2 regions of the Paenibacillus sp. KN14-4R genome follow, and region 2 is predicted to be linked to the other one. Evidence: predicted binding sites of a transcription regulator. Region 2 holds the regulator's gene; the other holds the start of a gene.

Region 1 (15,032 bases), 730 kb from region 2:
TGATTTCACCGCTTCCATGATTTGGTCTACCACATGGAATGCAGTCATTGAAGGGTTGCAGCCTACCTTAACAGGTGAGGATATTCTCCGTCATGATATTGGTGGCGGATTAATTGGTGCCGCTCTTTATGCATTGTTCTATTTCTTGTTTGATAATGCTGGTGCTAAAGTCGTTCAGATCGTCCTATATATTATCGGGGTCATTCTGGCAACAGGCTGGTCATTAGTGGATGCGGGGGCCTTAATGAGAGGTCGGTTTAAAGGTGTTGGTGGAACAATTAATCAGCGCTTTCAAGCATGGTTGCGTTCGAAGAAAGCGGATCTAAAAACGAAGAAGACGCCAACTTCAGGACATACAGTTAAAAACAGCGGTAAACCTGCCCCGGTTCCATACATACCGATTGATGATGAATTTGACGAAGAGTTTTTAAAGCCAGTCGTGAAAAAGAAGAGCTGGCTGCAAGCACTCCAGCCTGATCGTTCAACTGTAAAGCAAAATGCATTTAGCGATGAGGATGATGATGATTTTGGATCGTCATTTATGCCTAAGAATCCTGTGGTAGAAGAGAAGGTCGTGTATCAATCTCCATCTGTGCCAGTGACAAAAGATTTGGTTCAGCAAGATAACGAAGCTTTAGGGCCAATGATACGGGACTTTACTGATCATGAAGATCGTATCCATTCTGCTCAAGTAGAAGAAAAACAGGTAAAGCAGGAACCTGTTTCATCGCTGGCTACTGGGAATGAAGGAGAAGCTTCAGTTCGTGTAGCTGCGCCATATGAGATGCCATCTCTAGGAATATTGGCTAAGCCGCAATCGACAAAAGGATCTGATACGGACTTCATGGCAAATGCAAAGAAACTCGAAGCAACGCTTGAGAGCTTTGGTGTTCGAGCGAAAGTTCTTCAGGTAGTTCGTGGTCCTGCTGTAACTCGCTATGAAATTCAACCTGATGTGGGCGTTAAGGTCAGTCGGATTGTATCTTTGACTGATGATATAGCGCTAGCTCTTGCGGCTAAAGATATTCGGATGGAAGCGCCGATTCCTGGTAAATCTGCGATCGGTATTGAAGTGCCGAATACCGAGGTGTCTATTGTAACGATGCGGGAAGTTATGGAAACCGCGGCTTTCCAGGACGCATCTTCGCGTTTGTCCATTACACTTGGTCGAGATATTTCTGGGCAACCGATCGTCGGTAATTTAGCAAAAATGCCACATCTACTCGTGGCAGGTGCAACGGGATCAGGGAAGTCAGTTTGTATTAATGGAATTATTACCAGCATTTTGTATAAAGCGAAGCCGAATGAAGTTAAGTTTCTTATGATCGATCCTAAAATGGTAGAGTTGAATGTGTATAACGGTATTCCACATTTACTTGCACCTGTTGTAACAGACCCAAGAAGAGCATCGCTAGCACTTAAGAAGATCGTATCCGAAATGGAAAAAAGGTATGAATTATTTTCCAAAAGTGGTACGCGTAATATAGAGGGTTATAATGCGCTGTTAACTGAGAATGGAACGGAAGCTCCACTGCCTTATATCGTCGTTATTGTGGACGAGCTTGCGGATCTTATGATGGTTGCAGCTAATGATGTAGAAGATGCCATTTGTCGTCTAGCACAAATGGCCCGAGCAGCAGGCATCCATCTAATCATTGCGACTCAGCGTCCTTCAGTCGATGTTATTACTGGCGTCATCAAAGCGAATATCCCTTCTCGTATTGCATTCGGTGTTTCTTCTCAAGTCGATTCACGTACCATCCTAGATATGGTGGGTGCTGAGAAGCTGCTAGGGCGCGGGGATATGTTATATTTACCGGTAGGTGCATCAAAACCTGTACGTGTTCAAGGAGCATTCCTTTCTGACCAAGAAGTGGAAGGAGTCGTATCTTTCGTTAGCACACAGGAAAAAGCAGATTATCGAGAAGAGTTAGTCCCTGAGGTGGAGGAAGCTTCTGAGCATGTAAATGAGGTGGAGGATGAATTGTATTTGCAAGCCGTACAAATTGTTCTTGAAGCGAAACAAGCCTCCTCGTCCTTATTACAACGTCGTATGCGTATTGGATATACAAGAGCGGCAAGGCTAATGGATTACATGGAAGCAAAGGGAATTGTTGGTCCCAGTGAAGGCAGTAAGCCGCGCGAGGTGCTTATTTCCTTAGAACAGTTTAATCATAATCGAATATCTTCATAGAAAAACACTCCCTCGGGAGTGTTTTTTTGTATAAGACAGAGCTACCTTTCTCATAATAAGCCATATCAGGCAGGTATAACGAAAGAAAGGTTGATTCAATATGAATAAACGAATTGTAATTGTTACCATTTGTATCGTTTTATTGCTTTTTGCAGGGGTGCAAATGACTTCTCTGTTTAGTTCCAAAGAGACATTTTCTAAGGAGATCGTGAAATACGGGTCGAAGGGATCAGATGTTTTTGAATTACAAGGAAGACTCAAGTTTTTAGGGTTTTACTTTGGTGAAATCGATGGAGATTTTGGCAATAGTACATTGAAATCTGTGAAATGGTTCCAAAGTGAGTTCGGTATGCCAGTTGATGGTTTGGTTGGTGGTAAGACGAAGGTGAAACTTTGGGAAGCGACGAAGGCATGGAAACCAAGTGGAGAAACAAACAAAGGTCAAACGGCAGGTGCCGGAAAAAACACTTCTGAAGCGCCTAAAGGTGAAATGAAGAAGACAGGTCATCGCGGTTATTCAGAAGAGGATATTAATTTAATCGCAAATGCGGTTTACGGGGAATCCAGGGGTGAACCATACGAAGGTCAAGTTGCGGTTGCTGCTGTTATTTTGAACCGTGTAGATTCAGCAAGTTTCCCAAATACGGTACATGGTGTTATTTTTCAACCCCTTGCCTTTACAGCTGTTGCTGATGGTCAAATCTGGTTGACACCAAATGAAACAGCCAAACGCGCAGTACTCGATGCGTTGAACGGCATGGATCCAACGGATGGATGTCTGTACTATTTCAACCCGAAAACAGCCACTTCCAAATGGATCTGGAGTCGCCCACAATTCAAAACAATCGGTGAACACATTTTCTGTCGCTAAAATAAGGAAAATAGGATTAAATACAGCGAAGAAGTAACCGAATGGTTGCTTCTTCTGTTTCTGTATGAATATACTAAGGATAGATGTTGCATAACGAGTTAAGAAGGGAGAATGAGTGTGAAACCTTTAACTTTTGAACGAAGTCGTGTTGGGAAAATTCGAATTCATGTGTTGCCTACCAATCGCTTTAAAACATTCGCGATATCTGTTTATGTTGGAAGACCTTTAAATGAGGATGCTGTGACACCAACAGCGCTTACACCTTTTGTTTTACGTAGAGGTACAGAACTGTTACCAGAAACTCAAACGTTTCGTGAGCGCTTAGATGATATGTATGGAGCAGGTTTTGGCTTTGACATTTATAAACGTGGGGATTATCAAATTGTTCAGTTTCGGATGGATATTATTAATGATCGATTCGTCTCATCCAATGAATCTTTGCTGCAGCAAGGCCTTCATTTTATTGGAAATGCAATTACGAAACCAGCAACAGAGAATGGCCATTTCCGTGATAAATATGTAGCCGCTGAGAAAACCTCGTTGCAAAAGAGAATTGAATCCATCGTTAACGATAAGATAAGATACGCAGCTGAGCGTTGTATTGAAGAAATGTCCAAAGATGAGCCGTATCGATTGCATCCGCTTGGAAGTATTGCTGACCTTGAAGCGATTACTTCAGAATCGTTATTTAACCATTACAAACAATGGTTACAGCAAGCACCTATTGATGTTTATGTTGTGGGTAATACAACACTGTCTGAAGTTGAAAATTATGTTACGGAAGCTTTTTATATTGAAAAGGGTGAACCTGTATCCTATGAGATGAAAACCCCATCCAAAAAAGAGGTCCAAACTCGAACAGTTGTCGAGAAGCTGGATGTGAATCAGGGAAAGCTAAATATGGGACTTCGAGTACATACGACATATGGAGATGATGATTATCCAGCCTTACTGGTGTATAACGGAGTTCTTGGCGGATATCCACATTCCAAATTGTTCATTAACGTACGAGAAAAAAATTCACTTGCTTATTATGTTTCTTCACGTGTTGATGGTCACAAAGGAATCTTGTCTATTCAATCAGGTATTGAAATCGACAAATACGATAAAGCAGTAGAAATCATTAAAAATCAGCTCGATGTCATGGCACGAGGTGAAGTAACACCATCTGAGATTGAGCAAACACAGGCGATGCTATCTAATCATTTGCGAGAAATACAAGATTCAGCATTTGAGCTCATCTCGTTTGATTTTAACGCCGTATTATCTGGCAAAGAAAGAACGGTTGGTTCACTTCTAGAAGGAATAAAGCGTGTGAATGCGGATGCGATTCGCAATATTGCATCCAAAGTTGAATTGGATACGATTTATTTCCTGCGTGATCAAAAGGGGGAGTCCTAAATGCGCAGTATCCCATATCCGCAATTGGATGAGACGTTATATTTTAAACAGCTCGCGAATGGGCTTCGGGTGTATATATTACCTAAACCAGGATTTCAAAAAACATATGCCACTTTTACTACCCAATATGGCTCCGTGGACAATCATTTTGCAGTCGAAGGTCAAGAACCGGTTCAGGTGCCTGACGGAATTGCTCATTTTTTGGAACATAAAATGTTCGAGGAGCCGGAAGGCGACGTGTTTAATAAATTTGCTTCCCTAGGTGCTTCTGCAAATGCGTTTACGAGCTTTGATCGCACATCTTATTTGTTCACTGCCACGAATCATGTGCTGGATAACCTTGGAACATTACTTGACTTTGTTCAGACGCCTTATTGGACAGATGAGAGCGTAGAGAAGGAGAAAGGGATTATCGGGCAAGAAATTAATATGTATCAAGATAATCCGGATTGGCGCTCTTATTTTGGTTTAATCGAAGCGATGTATAAGGTCCATCCAATCCATATTGATATCGCGGGAACGATTGAATCCATTTCCAAGATTACAAAAGAAACATTGTTCATGTGTTATCACACTTTTTATCATCCAAGCAACATGGTCTTGTTCGTTGTAGGTGGCGTGGATGTGGAAGAAGTCATCCAATTTGTGGAGCAAAATCAACAGAAGAAGACATTTAAGTCACAAGGTGAGATTAAACATTTCTTTGATCCTGAGCCTGAACAAGTCTATATACCAAAGAAAATAATCAAGCTTCCAGTTTCCTTACCTAAATGTTTAATTGGATTTAAGGAAATACCGTTAGGTCAAGAAGGTACACCACTTCTGAAAAGAGAACTCACAACCAAACTGTTGCTTGACGTGCTTTTCTCAGGTTCTTCACCGATCTATCAACGTTTGTATGACGACAACTTAATTTCAGACAACTTTGGTCATGAATACAATTGTACAGCGGATTATGCTTTTTCCGTATTTGGTGGGGAGACAAGAGATCCTGACTTACTCCTTTCTCGCATACAAGATGCGGTGAATGAAGTTCAAAAACAGGGGATTACTTCAGAAGCTTTTGAAAGAAGCCGTAAGAAAAAGATTGGTTCTTTCCTGCGAATGATGAATTCACCGGAAGCGATTGCTGGCGAGTTCACGAAATATTTATTAAACGGAATTGATATGTTTGAAATTCTTGGTATTTATGAAAACATGAAGCTGGAAGATGTGATGGAACGACTCCATGAACATTTTGACTGGGGTAGAATGGCGATATCAATTGTTCGGAGTGATTAAGGATGACAAAAATGAATCATACAATAAAGCCGTTTACAGAACAAACGGTTCTTATTACAGGGGCTTCACGGGGGATTGGAGCTGCCATTGCTGAGCGCTTTGCTTCTGCTCGATTGAACGTGATTATTCACTATTTACAATCACATGAAGCAGCGAATGAAGTAGCACGTACTTGTATGAAATATGGAGTTAAAGTAATGACAGTTTCGGCTGACTTGCAGAGTAAAGAACAGATTCTACGAATGAAAGATAAGATTGAAAGTCACGGCATGTTGCCCGATATACTCGTGAACAATGCTGGTATCTCTCATTATGGATTGTTATCAGATGTTTCAGAAGAGGACTGGGATCGGGTCATCAATGTAAATATGAAAGCTCCATTCTTATGTACACAAACTTTTATGCCAGCTATGATTTCGCAAAAATATGGAAGAATCATTAATGTTTCTTCGATTTGGGGCATATCTGGAGCTTCATGTGAAGTTGTGTATTCAACCGCTAAAGGTGGAATGAATGCTTTTACAAAGGCATTAGCTAAAGAATTGGCTCCTTCTGGGGTTACCGTGAATGCGGTAGCTCCAGGAGCTGTCCAAACGGATATGATGTCGACTTTTGACGCTTCGGAGCAAGCTGAAATTGAGAATGATATTCCATTGGGAAGATTTGCATTACCAGATGAAATTGCCTCGCTTGTCTACTTCTTATCATTGCCAGAGTCAAGCTACATAACAGGTCAAGTGATTTCACCCAATGGTGGATGGCTAACGTAAGGACACAAGCTAAAGGTCAAGAAGTTTCGATTCGTTCCTGAGTATGTTATAGTAAGGATATTGCTCGAATAGATCTTCATTTGAATGCGAATATTAGAAAAGATAATAATCACATTCAAATTGGAGGTAATCTGTATATGGCGACAACTGTACTAACTGTTTTTGATAAGTGGAAGCAATTCCTCGGTGAAAAAGTAGATCAAGCTGAAAGAGTTGGAATGAGCGACGACATGATTTCCAAAGTCGCATTTCACATTGGCGATTTCCTTGCTAACAAAGTAGATCCGCAAAACGTAGAGGAACATGTGATCAAACAGCTATGGGATGCAGGTAATGAGGAAGAAAAACGGGTAATCGCCAGATTAATGGTGAAGATGGTAGATAAAGACTAATATAAGGTCTCACTCAAAGCCTCCTTCATGGGGGCTTTGTATGTTTGTATGGGAAAGGGTTGTGAGGATGCAAAAGTGTATTTCTAGAATCATTCTAATAGGTGCTATATTGACATGTATGAGTGTACTCACAGCATGTGCAGGACGTGGACTTCCATCTATTAGCGCAGAAATGTTAGCAAACAAAAAGTCCGTTCTTTTTATCACAAGCCCAAGTGTTGGATCTTCAATAAAATCAACTATACAATCTGTGCTCCCAAACTGGCGTGAGGCGCATCAAATTACATATGATTGGATACAAGATGTTCAAGAAATTAATGATGATGTGAAGAACCAAGTCAAAGATAAAGCTTATGATTATATTTATGTAATTGGCAATGACCTTCTGGCTTCGACAGTTAAAGCGGCGTCCGAATTACCGAAGAGCAAGTGGAGTTTGCTTCAAAATCAATCGAATGTGGATATGAGTTCTATTCAAGATCAGGCGAATTTATCGGTAATGTCTGTGGATACCTCAATCCTGAAGCCTCAGATTGAATCATGGGTTCAAGCTAAGATCACGGCGCGAACATCCATCGAGTGGGTAACCACAGCGTCCAAGCCAATCCCTTCTGCATGGGCACCATCGGAGGAGGCAGACCATATTGTGTTACTGGATAACAATCCAGAATGGTTTAAGCAGTTGAAGTTCCAATTATCAAATCATCATTCGGAATGGATTGTTCTATATTCACCAGCTGATGCGAGTGTTGTGCAGAAGCTCAAGACAATAGGTATTCCGGTTATGAATGTTAATGCTTCAACAGCTGATTTGAATTGGGATGAGATTATGAAAAATAGTGTGCAATCCATCGTTGATAACTCATGGAAGTCTGGTCTAAAGTCCTACAACGCAAATGAACTAAAAGAACTAAAACTAAATTAAAGTTCCTACACTTTACGAAAATAAAGCAGGACAAACAAGAATATTGTAGAATAAATGTTTAGATGTGTTGAGAAAAGGAAAAGACTGTCGAGAATTTGAGGTGATCAGGTTGGATATAAAGAGCATGAAACCAAATAAAGAGGTAAAAGAATGGTATATGGAATATAAAATCCACAAGAATCGCCCGGGTTTGTTAGGTGATATTGCTTCACTAATGGGGATGCTTGATATTAATATTGTAGCCATTAATGGTGTAGAGGATCGTACTCGTGGTATGATCTTGCAGACGAGTGATGAAGAAAAAATTGAACTTATGGGTAGAATGTTAAAAAAGGTTGATAATATAACCATAAATGCCTTTCGTACACCAAAACTGGTAGATCGATTAGCGGTTCGTCATGGTCGTTATATTGAACGTGATTCTGATGACCATAAGACATTTCGTTTTGTTCGGGATGAACTGGGTCTACTGGTTGATTTCCTTGGTGAAATCTTCAAAAGGGACGGTAACCATGTTGTAGGACTTCGAGGTATGCCACGCGTAGGCAAGACGGAATCTATCATTGCAGGCAGTGTATGTTCTAATAAACGTTGGACATTTGTTTCGTCTACATTACTCCGTCAAACCGTTCGCAGCCAATTGTCAGAAGATGAATTGTCACCAAATAACGTGTTTATTATAGATGGAATTGTTTCCACGATTCGATCAAACGAAAAGCATCATGATTTACTGCAAACAATTATGGCGATGCCTTCGACTAAGGTCATTGAGCATCCTGACATTTTTATAAGAGAATCAAGCTATACGTATGATGATTTTGATTATTTTATTGAATTACGCACTACGCCAGATGAAGAAATCAATTACGAAAATATCACTTATAGCGTAGATCCTTTTTAAATGGGCCATATGTTAATTAATATAAGGGGGTGAGTTTTGTGTCTGAATTAGGACAACTGTTACGCGAAGCCAGAATCCAACGTAAAATGTCTTTGGAAGAATTACAAGAAATTACGAAGATACGCAAAGGTTACTTAGAGGCGATTGAAGAAGGTAACTATAGGGTATTGCCTGGCAGTTTTTATGTGAAAGCGTTCATTAAAAGCTATGCAGAAGCTGTAGGAATTGATCCGCAGGAAGCACTTAATCTATTTCGTTTAAGTAGTCCAGAGCCTGCTTCTGATGAAATGAATGAACCGACTATTCAACCGCGTCGCCGTGGGAACTTTAGAAATATAGAAAAGTGGGGCCGTTTGGCGTCTACAATTCTAGTTATTTCTTTTATCGTGCTAATATTAGCTATTATTTATTATTATAAAATTAGCAGCGGTGGGGGCACGAATGACGTCAATCAACAAACAAAAATAACGGATAAGGCGGATGCTTCAACACCATCTCCAACTCCAAATATTTCGGCTACGCCTCAGCCAACACCTACACCGACTCCAACTCCTCCCAAAGCAGAGCTAATTCCAGCCGAGAAACAAGGGAAATACGATGCTTTTAATGTAACAAATGTAGATAAGATCTCTGTTACGATTAAAATTGTGGGTAACCCAAGTTGGGTTGAGGTGAAATCTGCAGATGCTGATGGGAAAACCAAAACAATCAACAGCAGCACATTGCAAAGTGGTGAAACGAAAACATGGGAATTTGACTATGCGGCTCTTCTTCGTATTGGTGCTTCCAGAGAAGTAGAACTGTCCGTTAACGGCGTTCCGGTTTCATTCAGCAATGACGATTTCGTAAAAAACTTCAGATTTAATTTAGTTTCAGCTATGGGCACAGGGACAACAGCACCTTAATCATGACTTATTATTCTTAAAAGAAAGGGTGAATCGTACATGAGTTCTGAGAGTTCATTTGATATTGTCTCTAAAGTAGACATGCAGGAATTAACAAATGCTGTGAATCAAGCTACTCGTGAGATTGAGACACGATTTGATTTTAAAAACACTAAAAGCTCGATTACGATTGAAAAAGAAGAATTGGTAATCATCTCCGACGATGACTTTAAACTACAAAATGTTATTGATATTTTGCATAGTAAAATGGCTAAAAGGGGTATCCCTCTTAAAAATTTGGAATATAGCAAAGTGGAGTCGGGTTCATCTGCTACTGTTCGTCAACGTGCGAAGCTAAAGCAAGGGATCGACCAAGAGAATGCGAAGAAAATGAACATTCTCATCCGTGACTCGAAGCTTAAAGTGAAGAGTCAAATCCAAGGAGATCAATTGCGCGTGACTGGAAAAAGTAAAGATGACTTGCAGCAAGTAATGGCATTACTTCGTGGAGCAAATTTGCCGCTTGATTTACAATTTACAAACTTTAAATAAAATAAAAAGTCTTAAACCCCTTGATTTCAAGGGGTTTTCACTTTTTTGACACTTCTCTTTGGCATGTATTATACTTGTGTATAATGGTTGGGTCATGAAATTGGGGGTTTATTGAAATGACAGAAAAAGTAAAAGTAGTCACGCTGGGTTGTGAGAAAAACTTAGTGGATTCAGAAATTATGTCTGGTTTGATTCATGGACGTGGCTACGAATTAGTCGAAGATAAAGAAGACGCAACAATCATTATTGTAAATACATGCGGTTTTATTGACGCTGCGAAAGAAGAATCAGTCAATACCATTTTGGATATGGCAGATTTGAAACAGACAGCAAACCTCAAGGCATTAATTGTGTCAGGCTGTTTAACTCAGCGTTATAAAGAAGATTTACTTAAAGAAATGCCTGAGATCGATGGTATTGTCGGTACGGGTGATTTTCATAATATCAATGAGATTATTGATCAAGCGTTAGCTGGTAAAATGCCAATTTACGTCGGTAATCCAATATTTAATTATGAGCAAGTAATGCCACGTCGTTCTTCGGTTCAGCGATATTCAGCCTATGTGAAAATTGCAGAGGGATGCGACAATGCTTGTACATTTTGCTCGATTCCAATTATGCGCGGTGCTTTCCGTAGTCGTTCTTTGGAATCAATTCTGTCAGAAGTTACAGATCTTGCTTCCCAAGGTATTAAAGAAATTAGCTTGATTGCCCAAGATTCAACCAATTATGGAACAGATTTATATGATGGATTTAAGCTGCCAGAGCTGCTAAATAGGGTAAGTGAAGTTCCTGGTATTAAGTGGGTTCGTCTCCATTATACGTACCCAGGTTTCTTTACCGATGAACTTATTGATACGATTGCAACCAATCCGAAGGTTTGTAAATATGTTGATATGCCACTGCAGCATAGTGAAGATCGTATATTGAAACGCATGAAAAGGCCGGGTAGACAAAAGGATGCTCGGGCGTTAATTGATAAAATTCGAGACCGTATTCCCAATGTAGCGTTAAGAACATCTTTAATTGTTGGATTTCCAGGGGAGACTGAACAAGACTTTGAAAATTTAAAAGCATTTATTGAAGATGTGGAGTTCGATAAATTAGGTGTGTTCACATACTCGAAGGAATCGGATACACCAGCTTCTCGATTGCCAGATCAAGTTGAAGAAGATGTGAAGGAATTTCGTGCGAATACACTCATGGAACTTCAACGTGAGATTTCAAAAGATCGCAATGGGCAACGTATTGACGAAGAAATTGATGTGTTAATTGAACGTTATGAAGGACGAACAGATACTTATGTTGGGCGCTCACAGTATGATGCGCCAGAAATTGATGGTGAGGTGTTCGTGACAGGAGGTCAACTTGAAATTGGCCAGATCGTTAAGGTTAAGATCACGCATTCCTTTGAATTCGATCTATCAGGGGTGATATTGACGTGAATTTAGCTAATAAAATTACAATCGCACGAATTTTTCTTGTTCCGATCATCATGTTCTTTTTACTCATTCAAGTGAGGTTTCCTGATATTCATATCGGAGACGATTTTACAATAACTTACAATCAAATTATCGCAGCATTAATTTTTATCATTGCAGCGAGTACAGATTCACTCGATGGATATATTGCTCGGAAGAAGAAGATGGTAACTAATCTAGGTAAATTATTAGATCCGCTCGCTGACAAATTACTAGTTACTGCAGTGCTGGTATCCCTTGTTCAAATGAATAAAATTGACGCTTGGATTGTTATTATTATCATTTCACGCGAATTTGCGGTAAATGGACTACGTCAGATTGCGCTTCTTGAAGGCATCGTGATTGCAGCAAGTAAATGGGGAAAGTTAAAGACGATTACGCAAATTGCTGCTATTATTACCGTGCTAGTTAATAACTTCCCGTTCAATTTCATCGGAATTCCTGTTGATATGATATTGACATGGCTTGCGGCAATAGTGACGGTGTACTCGGGAATTGATTATTTCGTTAAAAATAAACATGTTCTTGATTTTTCTAATGCTTAGAGGATAATCGGGACCTGAAAGTGGAGTGGGAGCCGCGATGAAAGCAGAGATTATTGCTGTAGGAACGGAACTGTTGTTGGGACAGATTGTGAATACAAATGCACAATATTTGTCTCAAGGTTTGGCTCAATTAGGGATAGACGTCTATTTTCAAACGGTTGTGGGTGACAACGAAACACGCGTTCTAGAGGCTTTTAAGCTAGCCTCTTCGCGTGCGGATTTGGTCATTAGTACAGGTGGTATAGGGCCAACTCAAGATGATCTAACGAAAGATGTGATTGGGAAATTTGTAGGTTTAGAGCTTGAACTTCACGAACCTTCGATGGATAAAATTACAGAGATGTTCGCTTCACGTGGCATACATATGGTGGAGAGTAACAAACGCCAAGCGTTAATGCTATCAGGGAGCCATCCGCTTTCGAACGAGACAGGTTTAGCAGTTGGGAACTGTTTGACACACGAGGGTACACACTTTGTGGTGCTGCCTGGGCCGCCCCGTGAAATGAAGCCGATGTTTGATAAACATGCTGTGCCTTGGATTCGTGGGATAATGGGGAATGCGATTCCGCTTCGTTCACGAATGTTAAAGTTTGCAGGCATTGGGGAATCGGCGTTAGAGGATCGATTAATTGATCTCATCGAAAATCAGTCCGACCCTTCAATTGCACCGTATGCAAAGGAAGGTGAAGTCGCGATTCGTCTTACAACTAAAGCCTGGACAGATGAGGAAGCAGATGCGAAGTTCCTGACTATAGAGACAGAGATTCGCAGCCGTCTTGGTAATCACTTATATGCCGATCAAGACATTACATTAGAAGAGGCTGTTCTTACACTTCTGGAACAGCAGAACAAGACGTTCACAGCCGCTGAAAGTTGTACGGGTGGTTTACTTGGTGAAATGGTTACAGCTATCCCAGGTAGCTCCAAATCGTTTAAGGGTGGGGTCATTTGTTATACCAATGAATTAAAACATAAGCTTGTTGGTGTCCCTGAACAACTATTAGAGGGTGTAGATTCGCCTGGAGCAGTATCGCCTGAAGTCGCAGAGAGTCTGGCAGCAGGAATGAAGCTTGCAGCAGGTTCCGACTATGCGATCTCGATTACAGGTGTAGCGGGACCTTCAGAATCAGAAGGAAAGCCAGTTGGGCTTGTTTATGTAGGTATTGCTGATGATCATGGACATGTACATGCGGTTAAACTCCAATTAATAGGTAATCGAGAAGGTATTCGTCTGCGTGCAGCCAAAAGTGCTTTGTATCAGTTATGGAAGCTGCTTGCAGGCAAATAAATGATTGTTTTTATTTGGAAAATAAGCTATAATTAACATACCGTTAACGGAGGAACCGTAACAAAGTCAATCTTTGTTACGGTTTTTTTATTCCACAAATAAAAACGAATGTATGTTCGAAAAAACACTTGGCAAGAAGGTAAAAAGAAGTTATCATGTATATATAAACGAGATGAAGGAAGTGACTATTTTGGCAGATCGTAGCGCTGCATTAGAATCGGCATTGCGCCAGATTGAGAAGCAATTCGGTAAGGGCTCCATTATGAGACTTGGAGAATCTGCACATTCACAAATTGAAACGATTCCAAGTGGATCTCTTGCTCTTGATATCGCTTTGGGTGTTGGGGGATTTCCACGAGGAAGAATTATTGAAATATATGGGCCTGAATCTTCAGGTAAAACAACTGTCGCACTTCATGCAATTGCAGAAGTACAACGCCGCGGTGGACAAGCTGCTTTCATTGATGCGGAGCACGCACTTGATCCGGTATATGCAAGCAAGCTTGGCATTAACATTGACGATTTGCTATTATCCCAACCTGATACGGGGGAACAAGCATTAGAGATCGCAGAAGCCCTTGTACGCAGTGGAGCAGTCGATATCATCGTTGTTGACTCTGTTGCAGCACTTGTTCCTAAGGCGGAAATTGAAGGGGATATGGGTGACTCTCACGTTGGTTTGCAAGCACGTCTGATGTCCCAAGCTTTGCGTAAACTTTCAGGCGCGATCAATAAATCCAATGTTATTGCGATTTTTATTAACCAACTTCGTGAGAAAATTGGAGTGATGTTCGGTAATCCTGAGACGACACCAGGTGGCCGTGCGCTTAAGTTCTATTCCTCTATTCGTATTGATATTCGACGTGTTGAGTCCATTAAGCAAGGAAATGACTTGGTGGGTAATCGCACAAGAATCAAAGTTGTTAAGAATAAAGTTGCGCCTCCGTTCAAGCAAGCTGATGTCGATATCATGTACGGTGAAGGTATCTCTAGAGAAGGCAGTCTCATTGATATTGCCACTGAGATGGACATTGTAAACAAGAGTGGTGCTTGGTACTCTTATAACAATGACAGACTTGGCCAAGGTCGCGAGAATGCGAAGCAGTATCTGAAAGAGCATAAAGATGTTGCTGATATCATTGAGCAAAAAATTCGTGAGAACTGCAGTTTAAAAGCTGCAGCTACAAATACAGCATTAGATCAAGAAGAAGATGACGAGGATCTCGAATTAGGATTTGAAGAATAAATCGTATGTTTGTGATTCCCGATATGAATCTCATAGGATGGCTATAATCGACAAGCACCTTTTCTTCAGAAAAGGTGCTTTCGTTATTGAATCAAATTGAAATGGAGTACGGTGCATGGAACGGAATGGGAGACAGGAAGAATCCATCATTACGATGGTAGAATTGCAAAAGAAAAATAAACATCGGTTTAATATTTACTTGAATGAGGAATTCGCATTTGCTGTCCATGAAGATATCATGATTAAGCATCATCTTTTCAAAGGGACAAGCATTGATTCTGCAAGGATCATCGATATTTTG
Region 2 (15,032 bases):
TTTTAGTCCCAATTCAATGATGTGATCATAAGTGGAGTCAATCATGATTGGAACTTTGATTTTTTTAACAACTTGCTGAATAAAAGTCTCCATTGCGTACGCTTCATCAATGTCCGTATCTTGTAAGTTGATATCGACGATATGCGCTCCATTTTTCACTTGCGTTCGTGCAATCTCAGAAGCTTCTTCAAATTTTTCTTCTTTAATTAATCGCTTAAATTTACGAGATCCTGATATGTTTGTCCGCTCACCGACCATATAAGGACGATTCTCTGGTTCAATATATACCGTTTCAATACCCGAAACAGCTGGTGAATGTGTTCCCTCTTGTAGACGAGGCTTGAACTTAGACAACGCTTCAGATAATGCCCGAATATGATCAGGCGTTGTACCACAGCAACCACCTGCTATATTCAGCCAGCCTTGTTCGGCAAACGCAGCCATCTTTTTAGCTAAAGATTCTGGCGATTCATGATAGTGACCATTCTCATCGGGTAACCCCGCATTCGGGTAACAAGAAATCGATGTATTGGCAATTTCAGATAACGTCCGAATATGATCACGCATGAATTCTGGTCCTGTCGCACAGTTCAAACCTATCGAAATCGGCTTTAAATGCTCAAGAGACACATAGAAAGATTCAATATTTTGCCCAGCAAGCGTAGTACCCATTGGCTCGATGGTTCCAGAGATCATGATTGGAAGCTCAATACCAAGATCAGAATAAGCACGACGTATCGCTATTGATCCAGCTTTCACGTTCAATGTATCCTGAGAGGTTTCTAGTAATATCGCATCGACACCTGCTTCAACGAGTGCCCGAGCCTGCTCATAGTAACTTTCTTCTAACTCTTCAAATGTAATACCACCAGTTACTGACAACGTTTTCGTAGTAGGCCCAATAGCACCAGCTACATAACGTGGCCATTCAGGAGTTGAATATTTCTCTGCTGCTTCAATGGCAAGCTTTGCTGCAACTAGGTTTATCTCTCTAGCACGTTCAGGAATATCGTATTCTGCAAGTACGACACTAGCCGCTCCGAATGTATTCGTCTCAACGATGTCAGCACCTGCAGCAAAATATTGTTCATGTATATTTCGGATTACATCAGGACGAGTGAGAACGAGCATTTCATTACAACCCTCGAGCTCTTCACCACCAAAATCGGCATCAGTTAAATTCTCCGCTTGAATCATCGTTCCCATGGCACCGTCTAAAATCATAATTTTATGTTTTAACTGCTCTTGTAATGTACGTTTCGTCATTTCTCTGCTCTCCTTCTCTCTACTCTGGTCGCCATTCTTAATAAGATTAAGAACAATGAAATATTTTAAAAATAAGTGTATCAGAATCATTCTCCCCTGAAAAGAATATCCTTCCTATTTTCAAAATAGATAGACTCAAAAACAATATTCTGAATGAATCGACATCAATGTTAATTTGCACTATAATACTTAATATCCTATTGGAAAAGAGAGGGATTAACATGGCTGAAATTCTTATTCGTAATACTGGCGAGCGTATTAGCGGCGAAGAAAACGTTCGCGCTTTTCTAGATTCTCAAGAAGTACTGTATGAGCATTGGAATCCAAGCAAGCTTTCAGCAGAACTTCAAGAAAAATTCATTCTCTCAGATGAAGAGAAACAACAAATCTTATCGACGTTTGAACCAGAGATTAAAGATTTAGCAGCTCGTCGTGGGTATCAGACTTGGGATATCATCGCTTTATCCGAAGCTACACCAAATTTAGATGAACTTCTCAAAAAATTCGAGCAAGTTCATACACATACGGAAGACGAAGTTCGCGCAATCGCTGCAGGTAAAGGGATTTTCATCATTAAAGGAACAGATGAAGTAGGTTACTTTGATGTAGAACTTGAAGCTGGAGATGTTATTTCCGTTCCAGAACATAAACCGCATTTCTTCACTTTAATGGATAATAAGCAAATTGTGGCTGTTCGTTTATTTATCGAAACTGAAGGTTGGATTGCACATCCTTTCCAAGATGATTCCTTCATTAAGGCCTAATTCCATTACCGATTATCCATATAAATAAAAGAGGGTGTCCCTAGCCATATTCATGGCTTTGGTAGCACCCTCTTTTTCAAATTCATTCGATATACTTGTATTATTTACTTCTATAAAAAAGATTAGAGCTGCTCGCTATCAATCAATTGTTGAATTTGTGATAAATGGTTAATTTCATAAGTAGGAATAATTTCATCTGTACGAGTTACACCATGACGGTTGATCCACATATTCTTCATCCCGATTCGATTCGATCCAAGAATATCTGTTGTTAACTTATCGCCTACCATCACGCCCTCTGATGGTTCTATACCAAGAGCCTCAACTGCACGCCAAAAAATCGTTTCAGCAGGTTTGCCTTGTCCATGATTACCCGAAATAATAATTTGGTCAAAGTAAGATGCAAGCTCAGGAGCACCATCTAGCTTCTCTTGCTGTAAGTCTGGACAACCATTCGTCAATAGCAACAACATATACTTTTCTTTCAGCTGTTGAAGGACTTTGAATGTTTCTTCATAGATGATAGGACGCATACGACGCTCCGCTGCGAACATCTCGCCTAACCGTTGGCCAAGTTCATGATTTTCTACACCGCATACACGAAGTCCACGTGTCCAAGCTTCCGTACGATATGTAGGCGCAAGATCACGTAATTTCTTGAGATTCTCATCTTCGCCTTTAAGGAAATTACCCCAAAGTGCTTCAAATGGGTTAATTCCAATACTTTTCGTATAAGGGAAAGTTTCATATGTCTCGTAAAGGGCACGAGCCTCTTGTCGAACCGCCGCTTCTAGTTCATTTGGAAGGACTGATGCATGCTTAGCCGCTTCCTCACATGTTACGCGAAAAGATTCTTTAATGCTTCGTTCATCCCATAACAACGTATCATCGAGATCAAAAAGAATCGCTTTAATCGTCATCCCTATTTCCCCTTCTTCCGCTTAAGTTCATTACCATGCTCATCGACAACTTTAATCGTTTTTAAATGAGACTCCAAATTACCAGTTACGGACTGAATGTATTTTTTACGAAGTTCATCTCGTTCAACTAGTTCTTCTTCACTTAACCCCTCTGCTTTATGCTTACGGGCTAATTCATTAATACGATTAATTGTGTGTTCCATCTGTCAATTGCCTCCTCGTAACATCATTCGTTCAGTGGATTCTGCTAATACTTTGCCACTACGTCCGGACAATGTCAAGCTTGAAGCACAATTGGAACTTCGAATCGAACCGAAGCATGGAAAATCGTCAAACTAAGGAATCAATAACGATTGCCCAGCTTGCAAAGAAGTAGATGACATTGCGTTTACTTTCTGAATTTTCCTCATGTAATCTCTAACCGACACACCCTTAGGTGCAAACTCAGTTGCGATTGACCAAAGTGTTTCACCAGCATTCACAGTAATTCTGTCATAAGCAACTTGATTGGCCGACACTATTGCTTGTTCAAACTTGGATGTCGGAGTAATCCCAGGTTGCGCCGCATAAGTATGTACAATTGCTCCACCACAAGCAGCTACAGCAATGATCAAAACCAACATCACGACACGAAGCAATCGATTATGACGAGAGCTTGTCCCTGTCATAGCGGTAACAATCTTTTTTGACCCCATATTTTGTTTTGAACGGAAACTCACTCTCTTATTTGTTGTATGTTTTGTAACTGAAGAAGAATCATAATTCGTCATATAGTACATGAATATACACCCCAAACGTTTGTTCTTGTTTTTAAATTAACACGAACAAACGTTTGTGTCAATGCTTCACAATGACAAATTATGAGACCGATTTGATAAATACAGGAATTATTCGAACTTATGTTTGTACGAACTCGAGTTCTATGATATAATTAACCTACTTATTACATATATGGAGGGATACTCGTGAGCAAGGTCTCTCAGCGTCAACTTGCTATTCTAGATTTTATTAAAACTGAAGTAAAAGCAAAAGGATACCCACCTTCTGTTCGTGAGATTGGAGAGGCTGTTGGACTTGCGTCTTCATCTACCGTTCATGGTCACTTAGATCGTCTAGAGAGAAAAGGGTTAATCCGTAGAGATCCAACAAAGCCTAGAGCCATCGAAGTTTTGCATGGTAATGAGAACGAAACAGGCATTGAAAACTTCCCATCCGTAGCTCGAGTTCCATTAATCGGTAAAGTTACAGCAGGTTTACCTATTACAGCTACAGAGAATATCGAAGATTATTTCCCTCTTCCCGCTCACTATGTGAAAGAAGATAACGTGTTTATGCTTAGTGTTATGGGTGAATCTATGATTGATGCTGGCATTCACGATGGTGACTACGTCATCGTTCGTCAGCAGCAAACTGCCCATAACGGTGAAATTGTCGTTGCTATGACTGAAGACAACGAAGCAACCGTTAAACGTTTCTACAAAGAGAAAGACCATATTCGTTTGCAGCCTGAGAATACTACTATGCAGCCTATTCGCCTCAATAATGTGACTATTCTTGGTAAAGTCATCGGACTATTTCGAGGTATTTAATCCAGTATTAACATGAAACAAACACCTCCACTGTGCCTTAAATGGCATTTTAGTGGAGGTGTTTGTTGTTTCAATGGTAACAAAATAGCTAAAACAATACGGAAAATTAAGTTATCAAGGAAATCTAGGCTCATTAAGAGAATTTGAGATTCGATTACCTTAAAAATAAGTACAAACATGAGTCATGTTCTATTTCCGACTGAGTACTTGGGAACATTTTTGTTTTCCATTATAAGAAGTGATCCAGTTTGGGACTTTGCTGTCTTTTTAGTATGTATAACCAGATAACTGATTTTTTCGCAGATTTGCTTTGCTCCTAATACCAATAGCGGAACACCAATAAAATGTAGTTTTAACCTTCTAGACAATAAGCCACCAATAGTCATAGCCAATGGTACGGTAGGAGATGTATTCGAATACACGATTGTTTCATTAATCTTATATCTTTCTAGTAATAATAAGGTTAGATTTGTTAAAGCAGGAGCCACAACCTTTGATGCCCCACGTCCAACAGTGTAAACTGAATCCCCATGTTCATCTATACCATGAAAAATGAGCTTTCCCATATCGGAAGTTTGTAGTTTGTTAAAATAATCAACGTTTAGAATCTCTTCTTTTGTAAGTTTCCGATTCGTGGGCAATTTTTTTAGATGATAAGCAGCAGCTAATGATGTCGTATGGGTTCCACCAAAATCATTATATATGTATATCATATAATCATCCTTCACTCTTTTTTCATTAACTTATTATTACCATTTATTCGTTTATTTATTTTCATACAGAGCAACAAAGGGTTATTCCTATACTCTGGGATTCTCTTCTTGAACGCTTTGAAGAAAGGCATGAGTCCGTTACAATACCGAACTCATGCCCAGCTAATCGCCTAACAAAATAACCTGTCTAACTTTATGGGGTCACTTCATAACAAGCGGCCAAACCGCTTAATAAGTTAGAACAAAAATGTTCTAGTGATAATTACTAAAAGAATAAACAGAACTAATATTGTACCTGTGGAAGTAAACAAGCCGCCACGTTCAAAGAATTCTCCCATTTGAACCCCCCCTTCCGTCCTATCAAGATATAATATGTTTGATAAATTCAACTGATTGGATGAAAGTACGAGGTTATTCGTTCATTCGGTTTGTGAGGAAAGTTGGTTCATTCTCTCGTGTGAGTTTTTTCCATGTCAAGTGCATAACTTACAAAGGAGTAGATTGCTAAGCCGACATTATTAAATTTACTCTACATTACTAATCTCAAAAATACCCGAAAATAAAAATAACCCTCAACGCCTACAGCGCCAAGGGTTTGAAAAGTCTAGTATAGTGTCATGTATTGATCGCGTTCCCATTGGTGAATTTGAGTACGGTACATGTCCCACTCGATTTCTTTAAGCTCATAGAAATGTTGTATTGCATGCTCACCCAATGCTTCACACATCACTTCATTAGCTACTAGTTCATCTAGTGCAGTTTTCAAGTTAACCGGTAAGCTAGGGATGCCTTCTTGAATACGCTCTTCTTCTGTCATGACATAGATGTTGCGATCTGTTGGAGGCGGGCTTTGCATTTTATTCTTAATTCCATCCAAACCTGCTTTAAGCATTACAGCAAGCGCAAGGTATGGGTTCGCAGCTGGATCTGGGTTACGAACTTCAATACGTGTACTTAGTCCACGAGAAGCTGGAATTCGAACCATTGGGGAACGGTTGGAAGCTGACCAAGCAACATAACAAGGTGCTTCATAACCAGGAACTAGACGTTTATAGGAGTTAACAGTTGGGTTTGTGATCGCTGCATAAGCACGTGCATGGTGTAAAATACCTGCCATGTACTGACGAGCTGTTTCACTTAGACCAAGCTTGTCACTTTCATCATAGAATGTATTTTCTTTGCCTTTGAACAGAGATTGGTGACAGTGCATACCTGATCCGTTCACACCAAATAGTGGTTTCGGCATAAATGTAGCGTGTAAGCCATGTTGACGTGCAATTGTCTTAACGACAAGCTTAAAGGTTTGAATTTGGTCTGCCGCTTTAATAGCGTCTGCGTATTTAAAGTCAATTTCGTGCTGACCAGGAGCAACCTCATGGTGAGATGCTTCAATTTCAAAGCCCATTTCCTCAAGAGTTAATACGATTTCGCGGCGACAGTTCTCACCCAAGTCAGTCGGAGCAAGGTCAAAATATCCACCTTGGTCATTCAACTCTAATGTTGGATTACCTTTTTCATCCGTTTTGAACAAGAAAAACTCTGGCTCTGGACCTACGTTCATAGACGTGTAGCCCATCGCTTCTGCTTCTTTTAGTGCTCTTTTCAAAATCCCACGTGGATCTCCTTCAAATGGAGCACCATCTGGCATATAAACATCACAAATCAAACGAGCAACACGGCTTTCTGTCACCCATGGGAAAATTACCCACGTGCTGAGATCCGGAACCAAATACATATCGGATTCTTCAATACGAACATAACCTTCAATGGAAGAACCATCAAACATCATTTTGTTGTCAAGCGCTTTTTCAAGTTGACTCACAGGAATTTCAACGTTTTTAATTGTACCTAATAGATCGGTAAATTGTAGACGGATGAATCGAACATTCTCCTCACGAGAAATACGTAGAATATCCTCTTTTGTGAAACTCATCTTAACTCCTCCTCCATGGTTACAAGCTCTTTTTATTTAGAGAACATTAGTGAAAAAAGCGAGATAATTCGCCTTGAATCAGCGATACCTGCCCACGTCTGTTACCAACCCTAAGCTCCTGTTTCAACATCCTATGGAGCTGGGAATCAGACATTTCTTTGCGTTTCACTTCTGTCTGCTCGTTAATGACAGTGGCTTCCTCAGAGTCTTTGGACACTGGGAGCAGCACTTGTTTAATACCCGCAATGTTCACGCCTTTTTCAATTAACGCCTTAATTTCTAGCAATCTACTTACATCATTAAAAGAATATAATCTTTGATTACCCGGAGTTCGTGCAGGAATAATCAATTCATGCTGCTCATAATAACGAATTTGACGCGCAGTTAGATCGGTCAACTTCATTACGATGCCAATCGGAAATAGCGCCATGTTTCTACGAATTTCATCGCTCAAGACCTATCACTCCCGTATCAATAAACATGTGCTCATTGTACCTTTACTAACGCACATGTGTCAAGATATGTGAGGAAAGTTTACAACAAATTATTATTCACCATGTTTTGCAAGGCATGAAGCGTTCCAAACTTACTATGTGAGTAGGTTAGACCACCCTGCATATAAGCAATGTAAGGTTCTCGAATTGGAGCATCTGCTGACAATTCCAGTGAACCACCTTGAATAAACGTACCGGCTGCCATAATAACAGGATGCTTATAACCAGGCATGTCCCACGGTTCTGGCACTACATGCGCATCAACTGCCGATGCTTTCTGAATCCCTTGCACAAAATTCACTAGATGCTCGCTGCTTGTAAAACGAATTGCTTGAATGAGGTCCGTTCGTGGCGCATTCCAAGCTGGGCTCGTCGTAAAACCGAGCCCTTCAAACAAGGCCGCCGCAAACACGGCGCCCTTAATCGCTTGCCCCACCGTGTGTGGGGCAAGGAACAGACCCTGGAACATGCTGCGCGTTTCGCCCAGCATGGCACCGATTTCAGCGCCGATACCTGGCGCTGTTAACCGATTAGCGGCAAGTGTGACTAGATCCTGCCGCCCAGCAATATAGCCGCCCGTAGCGGCTATGCCACCCCCCGGGTTCTTAATTAAAGAACCCGCAATCAAATCGACGCCGACTTGAGGCGGCTCCATTTCCTCCGTAAATTCGCCATAACAATTATCGACGAAGACAATAACATCCGCTTTGATCTCTTTTACAAAGCGGACCATCTCACCGATCTCCGCGACCGTAAACGACGGTCTCCAGTCGTATCCGCGCGAGCGTTGAATGCCGATCACCTTCGTGTTTGGCTTGATTGCAGCACGTATACCTTCCCAGTTGGGTGCACCATCCTCTTGCAGAGGTACTTCGTCATAAGCAATACCAAAATCACGCAGTGATCCAGTTCCGTCGCCTTCCTTACCAATTACTTTATGCAAAGTATCGTAAGGTCTACCTGTGATATACAATAGTTCATCACCCGGGCGCAGAACGCCGAATAACGCTGTACCAATCGTATGTGTCCCCGATGAAAAATGCGGACGCACAAGCGCAGCCTCAGCTCCAAACACCTCAGCGTACACCAAATCAAGCGTCTCACGTCCGCGGTCGTTATAGGCATACCCGGTTGAATTTGCAAAATGGAAATCACTGACTTTGTGATTTTGAAAAGCACGAATGACCTTCCATTGATTCTGATCAATCACCTGTTCAACCTCACGAAAACAGTCTTGCACTTTAACTTCTGCTTGGATTGCCATATCCGTAATCTTTTGATCAAAAAACATGTAACTTTACGCTCCCATCATAGTTCCACTCATGGTGATCGAGTTCATTCCTTCTATTCATACTGCTCTTCTTGTTGTTCATCTTTCACATCTGCAGCATCCCCAACAAGAAAGCTCTTCAATTTATGTCCAAATTTGGCATAATCATCTGCATTGACTCTTACTTCAAACATCATTTTATCATCCACAACTTCTGTATTGAGCACATCCCCAATGCGATACACCAATGCTGTCAAATCACCACGTTCAGCCGGGATTGCAAACTGGACAGAGTCACCCATCAATTTCTCTTGAATGATCATTCGCAATTGTTCCAAATCTTCCGAGCGGTACGCAGACAACTTCATCGTATCCCCGCCACCTAGTGGGAGTAACTCCTGCTCTTCTTGCGGACACAAATCAATTTTGTTAAATAATGTGATCTGTTCCTTCCCTTGTGCGCCTAGTTCTTTTAATACTTCTTCCACAACCCGCATATGTTCCAAGCGCATTTCAGCCGATGAGTCAACAACATGCAAAATTAAGTCTGCTTCGCAAACTTCTTCTAATGTAGCTCGGAACGCAGCCACTAGATCATGCGGCAAATTTTGAATAAATCCAACGGTATCCGTAAGAACAATCTCTTTTCCACTTGGCAGCTTCATGGTACGTGAAGTTGGATCAAGTGTTGCGAATAATTGATTTTCGACATACACATCTGCATCCGTAAATTGCTTAAGCAGTGTCGATTTACCTGCATTCGTATAGCCAACAAGGGCAACTTGATACACGCCGCTTTTTTTGCGACGCTCGCGATGTAAGATACGGTGACGCGTCACTTCAGAAAGCTGCGCTTTAAGATCATCAATCCGCCCCCGGATATGTCTGCGATCTGTCTCCAGCTTAGATTCACCTGGACCTCTCGTTCCAATCCCACCACCTAGACGAGATAAGTTCTTACCATGTCCCGAAAGACGCGGTAATAAATAACTGAGTTGAGCCAGCTCTACTTGAATGATACCCTCACGAGTACGTGCTCGCTGTGCAAAGATATCTAAAATTAACTGTGTACGGTCAATAATTTTCACATCAAGGGCAGCCTCTAAGTTCCTTACTTGAGCACCGGACAGCTCTTGATCAAAAATTGCCGTGTTTGCATCCAGTTCCTCTAGTCGTTCCTTAAGCTCCTCAACCTTACCTTTACCGATGAACCATTTCGTATCAACGGATTCTTTATTTTGAACCAATGTCTCCAACACTTCAACGCCAGCAGTTTCCGCTAATTTAATGAGTTCCTGCAAGGAATACTCGTTCAATTCCTCGCGTTTCTTCATCTTTTGTGTAACTAAAGAAACGAGCACTGCTCGATCTTGGATTTTTACGTTAACTTCATGTAAGGTTGTTTTCATTCCATCACCTATGTAGCTCCGGCCAAAGCCTGTTATTTTCCATATAGCATACCATTAATACCGAAACATGACCAATTCTTCATGAACATCTTTTTCATAGAAAAACGCGGCTTGCACCGCGCATCTCCATTTAGAATAATCCTGCCTTTTTCTCAAACCGAATATCTTCTGGACGAAGCTGCATTAAATCTTGTTTGGACGGTTGTTTGGGATGCGGATGTTGCTGAAGCAAGCGAACAGCTTGATGGCGCATCGCTCTTTCAATAATATTCCGAACATATCGTGCATTGCTAAAAGGTGTAAGAGAAGTCATTTTTTCACTCGCTAAATGCTGCCTAAGCTTCATCTCTGCCGCATTAGAAAAAGTGTATTCTCGCTCCTTCGTCATCAAATCCGCAATCTGCATCAATTCGTCAACCATATAATCTGCAAAGTCCAGCTGAATCGCAAATCGAGAAGGTAGCCCCGGATTCGTCAATAGAAACTGCTCCATCTCAAGTGAGTAGCCTGCAAGAATTAAAATAAAACTATTTTTATGATCTTCCATTGATTTCACTAAGCTGTCGATTGCTTCCTTACCAAAATCTTTCTCACCGCCACGCGCCAAAGAATAAGCCTCATCAATAAACAAAATGCCACCTAACGCCTTTTTTACTAATTCACGTGTCTTGATCGCGGTATGACCAATATATTCCCCAACCAGATCAGCACGTTCTACTTCAATTAAATGCCCTTTTGATAATACACCCATCGTCTGAAAAAGCTTCGCCATGATTCGCGCTACCGTCGTCTTTCCTGTACCTGGATTTCCTTTGAAGATCATATGATACACTTGCGCACTAGAATGCAGCCCCGCCGATGAGCGGTACTGACCCACTTGCAGAAGCGCATAAATTTCGTACACCAATTCCTTCACATTATCCAGACCAATCATCCGATCAAGTTCCTGCATGACTTCCGTAAACTGTGCTTGGCCAGGAAAGGCTCGATTCGCAATCGATGAGCTTGCTGCTATCGGAATCTGCTGTACAGTCGATGTTGGCCCATCATTTTGTCTCAGCACGACATTAATTTGACTCGAGTTTCGTGCTGCGCTTAAACTGTCCGACATACGTCCATTCACAGCCTCCACCTCTTTTCCATCTTCTCTATCTAACATTATATTGAAGGAAACGGAAAAATATTTGCAATAAAAATTAAATAAACCTGCTCATATTGAACAGGTTTGTGACTTTGTATGAAGATATTCTTTTAAATCGATCTTAAGGGAATTGGGTAAATGGATGATAACAATATTATTCGCTTACTTCTGACTCGGATTCTGCTTCTTCTTCAGATACTTCTTCGGATGCAGCTGCTTCTGCCTCTGCTTCAGACAATTCTGCTTCAACTTCAACTTCATCTACAACAACTTCTTCAACTTCTTCAGCAGATTCTTCTGATGCTACGAATTCTTCATTAACGGATTCCATTTCCATATCTAATCCCTCCCAAATACTTAGACTTCTGCCTAAGCTTGTCTCTATTATATCAGGAAAATATCACATTGAATAGCAATATTTTGACAAAATGTTAATATTTACTTTTTCTTAATTTTGTATCTAAATTGTCATGGAATTTAGGAATAATTCATAAGCTTACTACTGAAAAAAATCAATCATTATAGGAGGACGAATATGGGAATCAGATTAATCAAAATTGCATCCGTTTACTTTGTAATTGGGATCTGTTTGGGTATGTTTATGTCGATCTCACACAAGTTCGATTTTGCTTCTATCCATGCTCACATTAATTTGTTAGGCTGGGCATCATTAGCCCTTGCAGGCATCATCTATCACTTATTTCCGAATGCAGGTCGTTCATTACTTGGCAAAATACACTTCTGGCTGCATAACATCGGGCTGCCTATTATGATGATTGGCTTAATCCTTCTTGTATCAGATGTTGAAAATATGGAACCTATTATTGCGACTGGCGGTACACTCGTCTCAATTGGGATTCTATTATTTATGATCAATTTATTTAGGAATGTACGTTCCAGCAAATAAAATGCCAAATTAATAGCAAATATGACATTTCAGCCACACATTAGACGTCGAACATCCACTTGTTCACGTCTTTTTAAATGCAATCTAAATAAATGAAAACCCTTATATTTCGCATTCTAGCAAACATATTTATAAACCAAAAGTTAATTCATGTAATTAAAATTTCAAAATATTTAAATTTTTCTAACAATTTATAATTAGAATCATGTATACTGACTGTGAATGGACAATTCATCTATAAAAGGGAGGATTTTACTTTGAAGAAATTGGTAACTATCTCGCTTGGTCTAGTACTTTCTTCAACAACTTTGCTTGCAGCATGTTCTACAAAAACAGCTACACCTAGCGAGACTCCTGCATCTACAGCAGCAGCTACTGCAGCTGCGACTGCTACTCCGACTCCAAAGAAAGCTGAAAAACCCGCCATCATTAACAACGGAATCATGGCTGCTTGGGATATGACGAAAAACCCAGGTAATGCAACAGCACGTAAAGATACGACGATTGTCGGTATCGATGCACCAGAAGGTGTATTTAGTTCAATTTATGGCGATAGTACCTATGATTCGTATGTAAACTCAGTCATCTTTGACAATTTATTATCTATTAAAAAAGATGCAACTCTGGGTCCTCACTTAGCAGAGAGTTATCAAATTTCTCCAGATGGATTGGTATACACATTTAAATTGAAAAAAGATGTTAAATTCAGTGATGGAACACCACTGACAGCTGATGATGTAGCTTTCACATTAACAGTTCTCCATGATAAATCATACGATGGCCCTAATGATATCTCGACTGACCATGTAAAAGGTGGTGACGCATACCGAGATGGTAAAGCAACTTCCATTGAAGGTATTAAAGTTGTCGATCCTTTAACAGTACAAGTTACGACAACTCAAGTTGTTGCTTCTGGGTTAAATGATTTTGGTCTTATTGGTATCTTGTCTAAAGCTTATTACGGTAAAGATTACAAGCAAGGTAATCTGGATTATATGAAAAACTTACTTGATAAACCAATGGGATCAGGAGCCTACATACTTAGCAAATATGCAGCAGGTCAAGAGGTTGTCCTTAAAGCAAACCCGAACTACTTCTTAGGAGCTCCAAAAGTTCCGAATCTTATCTTTAAAGTAACCAGCTCTAGTACAAACATGCAAAGTGTGCAGGCTGGTGAGACTGACCTGGATATGATTACAGTAAGTAAAGATAATGTAGAATCTTTAGTTGGATCCGGATTCCTTGATGTTAATATTTATCCTACCAATGGTTATGGATATATTGACATCAACCACACTAAACCTAAATTTAAAGATAAGCGTGTCATCCAAGCATTAACATATGGTTTGGATCGTAAACAAATTGTTGATGCCGTATACCAAGGTTTTGCTGATGTTATTAACGTTCCGCAATCTAAAGTTTCATGGGCATATACGGATGAAGGCATTAATAAATACGAATTCAACTTAGATAAAGCAAAACAACTTTTGGATGAAGCAGGCTGGAAAGTTGGCGCTGACGGTATTCGTGAAAAAGGCGGCGAGAAATTCACAATTAACTTTACAGCCACTACACCGAACGTTGTAAACGATGCCCTTATTCCAGTTGCATCTGCTAACTATAAAGAACTTGGTATTAAATTCGTAGCCGAACAAATGGACTTCAATGCAATGCGAGCAAAACGTAAAAAAGGCGATTTTGACATGGCGTTCCTAGCTACTGGATTAACTCCTGACCCTGATGCAAGTACTGCTTTCAAAACAAACGGAACTCAAAATGAGGGCAAATACTCCAACCCAAAAGTCGATCAATTGCTAACTGATGCATTAAAAACTGTTGATATTGAGAAACGTAAGCCTATTTATAAAGAAATGTATAAAGTGTTAAATGATGATCTTCCTTACATCTTTATGTACCAAAGACGTGATATGTGGCCAGTAAATGGTAGATTGAAGGGCTTTGATATGTCTCCTTACAAAAACTTCACTTGGGATTTAGCCAAAGTTCAAATTCAATAAAAACAATATGCTCAGCCCTTCAGGGCTGAGCATATCCATTACTCCCAAGGAGGATTACTATGTGGCAGTATATCATTAGACGACTGATACAAACGATTCCAACGATCATCGGTGTCTCACTCATCATCTTTTTCGTCTCCGTACTCATTCCTGGCGATTTTGTTGATTCTAGCAAGAATCCAAACATGTCCGTTGAGAGAGCAGCCCAGTTAAGAAGCTTATATGGATTAGATCAACCGTTACATACTCGTTATTTCACTTGGGCTGGTAATATGATTCAGGGAAATTTAGGTGATTCACTTCAACACAAACAGCCTGTAACGAAAGTCATTCAAACCTACTTATGGAATTCATTCTTCATCGCTTTAATTTCTACCGTTATTAGTTGGGTGATCGCAGTCGTCGTTGGCACATATTCTGCATTAAAACAATATTCATTTGCAGACAAATTCGTCACATTTTGCGTCTTTGCTGCCATGTCACTCCCATCATTTTTTCTCGGCCTCCTACTCATTAAGATATTCGCCGTAGATTTCAAGCTATTCCCTCTGGGGGGGATGACAACAGCTGGAGCTAGCGATGCTACCGGTTGGGATTATATCTCAGAT

The links. Region 2 encodes LexA, which represses DNA repair genes until DNA is damaged. Its sites were predicted from a motif close to CGAACATATGTTCG; they were not measured.
Region 1: recA (recombinase RecA) is a predicted target of LexA. The motif match lies at 13,591-13,604, and genes of this name have one in related genera.

Annotation. Positions count from the first base shown of each region.
Region 1 is NZ_CP197466.1:2,601,771-2,616,802, reverse strand. Features, by position in the region: gene ACSBOP_RS12620 (DNA translocase FtsK) at 1-2,194, shown strand, start outside; gene sleB (spore cortex-lytic enzyme) at 2,295-3,065, shown strand; gene yfmF (EF-P 5-aminopentanol modification-associated protein YfmF) at 3,177-4,466, shown strand; gene yfmH (EF-P 5-aminopentanol modification-associated protein YfmH) at 4,467-5,747, shown strand; gene ymfI (elongation factor P 5-aminopentanone reductase) at 5,759-6,517, shown strand; gene ACSBOP_RS12595 (DUF3243 domain-containing protein) at 6,655-6,909, shown strand; gene ACSBOP_RS12590 (hypothetical protein) at 6,977-7,834, shown strand; gene ACSBOP_RS12585 (DUF3388 domain-containing protein) at 7,959-8,735, shown strand; gene ACSBOP_RS12580 (helix-turn-helix domain-containing protein) at 8,774-9,640, shown strand; gene ACSBOP_RS12575 (YajQ family cyclic di-GMP-binding protein) at 9,680-10,171, shown strand; gene rimO (30S ribosomal protein S12 methylthiotransferase RimO) at 10,288-11,616, shown strand; gene pgsA (CDP-diacylglycerol--glycerol-3-phosphate 3-phosphatidyltransferase) at 11,613-12,197, shown strand; gene ACSBOP_RS12560 (competence/damage-inducible protein A) at 12,235-13,485, shown strand; gene recA (recombinase RecA) at 13,676-14,731, shown strand; gene ACSBOP_RS12550 (regulatory protein RecX) at 14,847-15,032, shown strand, end outside.
Region 2 is NZ_CP197466.1:1,871,279-1,886,310, reverse strand. Features, by position in the region: gene metH (methionine synthase) at 1-1,266, opposite strand, end outside; gene ACSBOP_RS08870 (1,2-dihydroxy-3-keto-5-methylthiopentene dioxygenase) at 1,488-2,030, shown strand; gene ACSBOP_RS08865 (HAD family hydrolase) at 2,153-2,950, opposite strand; gene ACSBOP_RS08860 (DUF896 domain-containing protein) at 2,953-3,153, opposite strand; gene ACSBOP_RS08855 (LysM peptidoglycan-binding domain-containing protein) at 3,286-3,729, opposite strand; gene lexA (transcriptional repressor LexA) at 3,916-4,539, shown strand; gene ACSBOP_RS08845 (DUF3189 family protein) at 4,722-5,252, opposite strand; gene ACSBOP_RS08840 (YjcZ family sporulation protein) at 5,489-5,590, opposite strand; gene glnA (type I glutamate--ammonia ligase) at 5,857-7,185, opposite strand; gene ACSBOP_RS08830 (MerR family transcriptional regulator) at 7,232-7,639, opposite strand; gene ACSBOP_RS08825 (methionine gamma-lyase family protein) at 7,720-8,943, opposite strand; gene hflX (GTPase HflX) at 9,024-10,358, opposite strand; gene ACSBOP_RS08815 (AAA family ATPase) at 10,489-11,481, opposite strand; gene ACSBOP_RS08810 (hypothetical protein) at 11,654-11,836, opposite strand; gene ACSBOP_RS08805 (cytochrome-c oxidase) at 12,035-12,406, shown strand; gene ACSBOP_RS08800 (ABC transporter substrate-binding protein) at 12,664-14,424, shown strand; gene ACSBOP_RS08795 (ABC transporter permease) at 14,484-15,032, shown strand, end outside.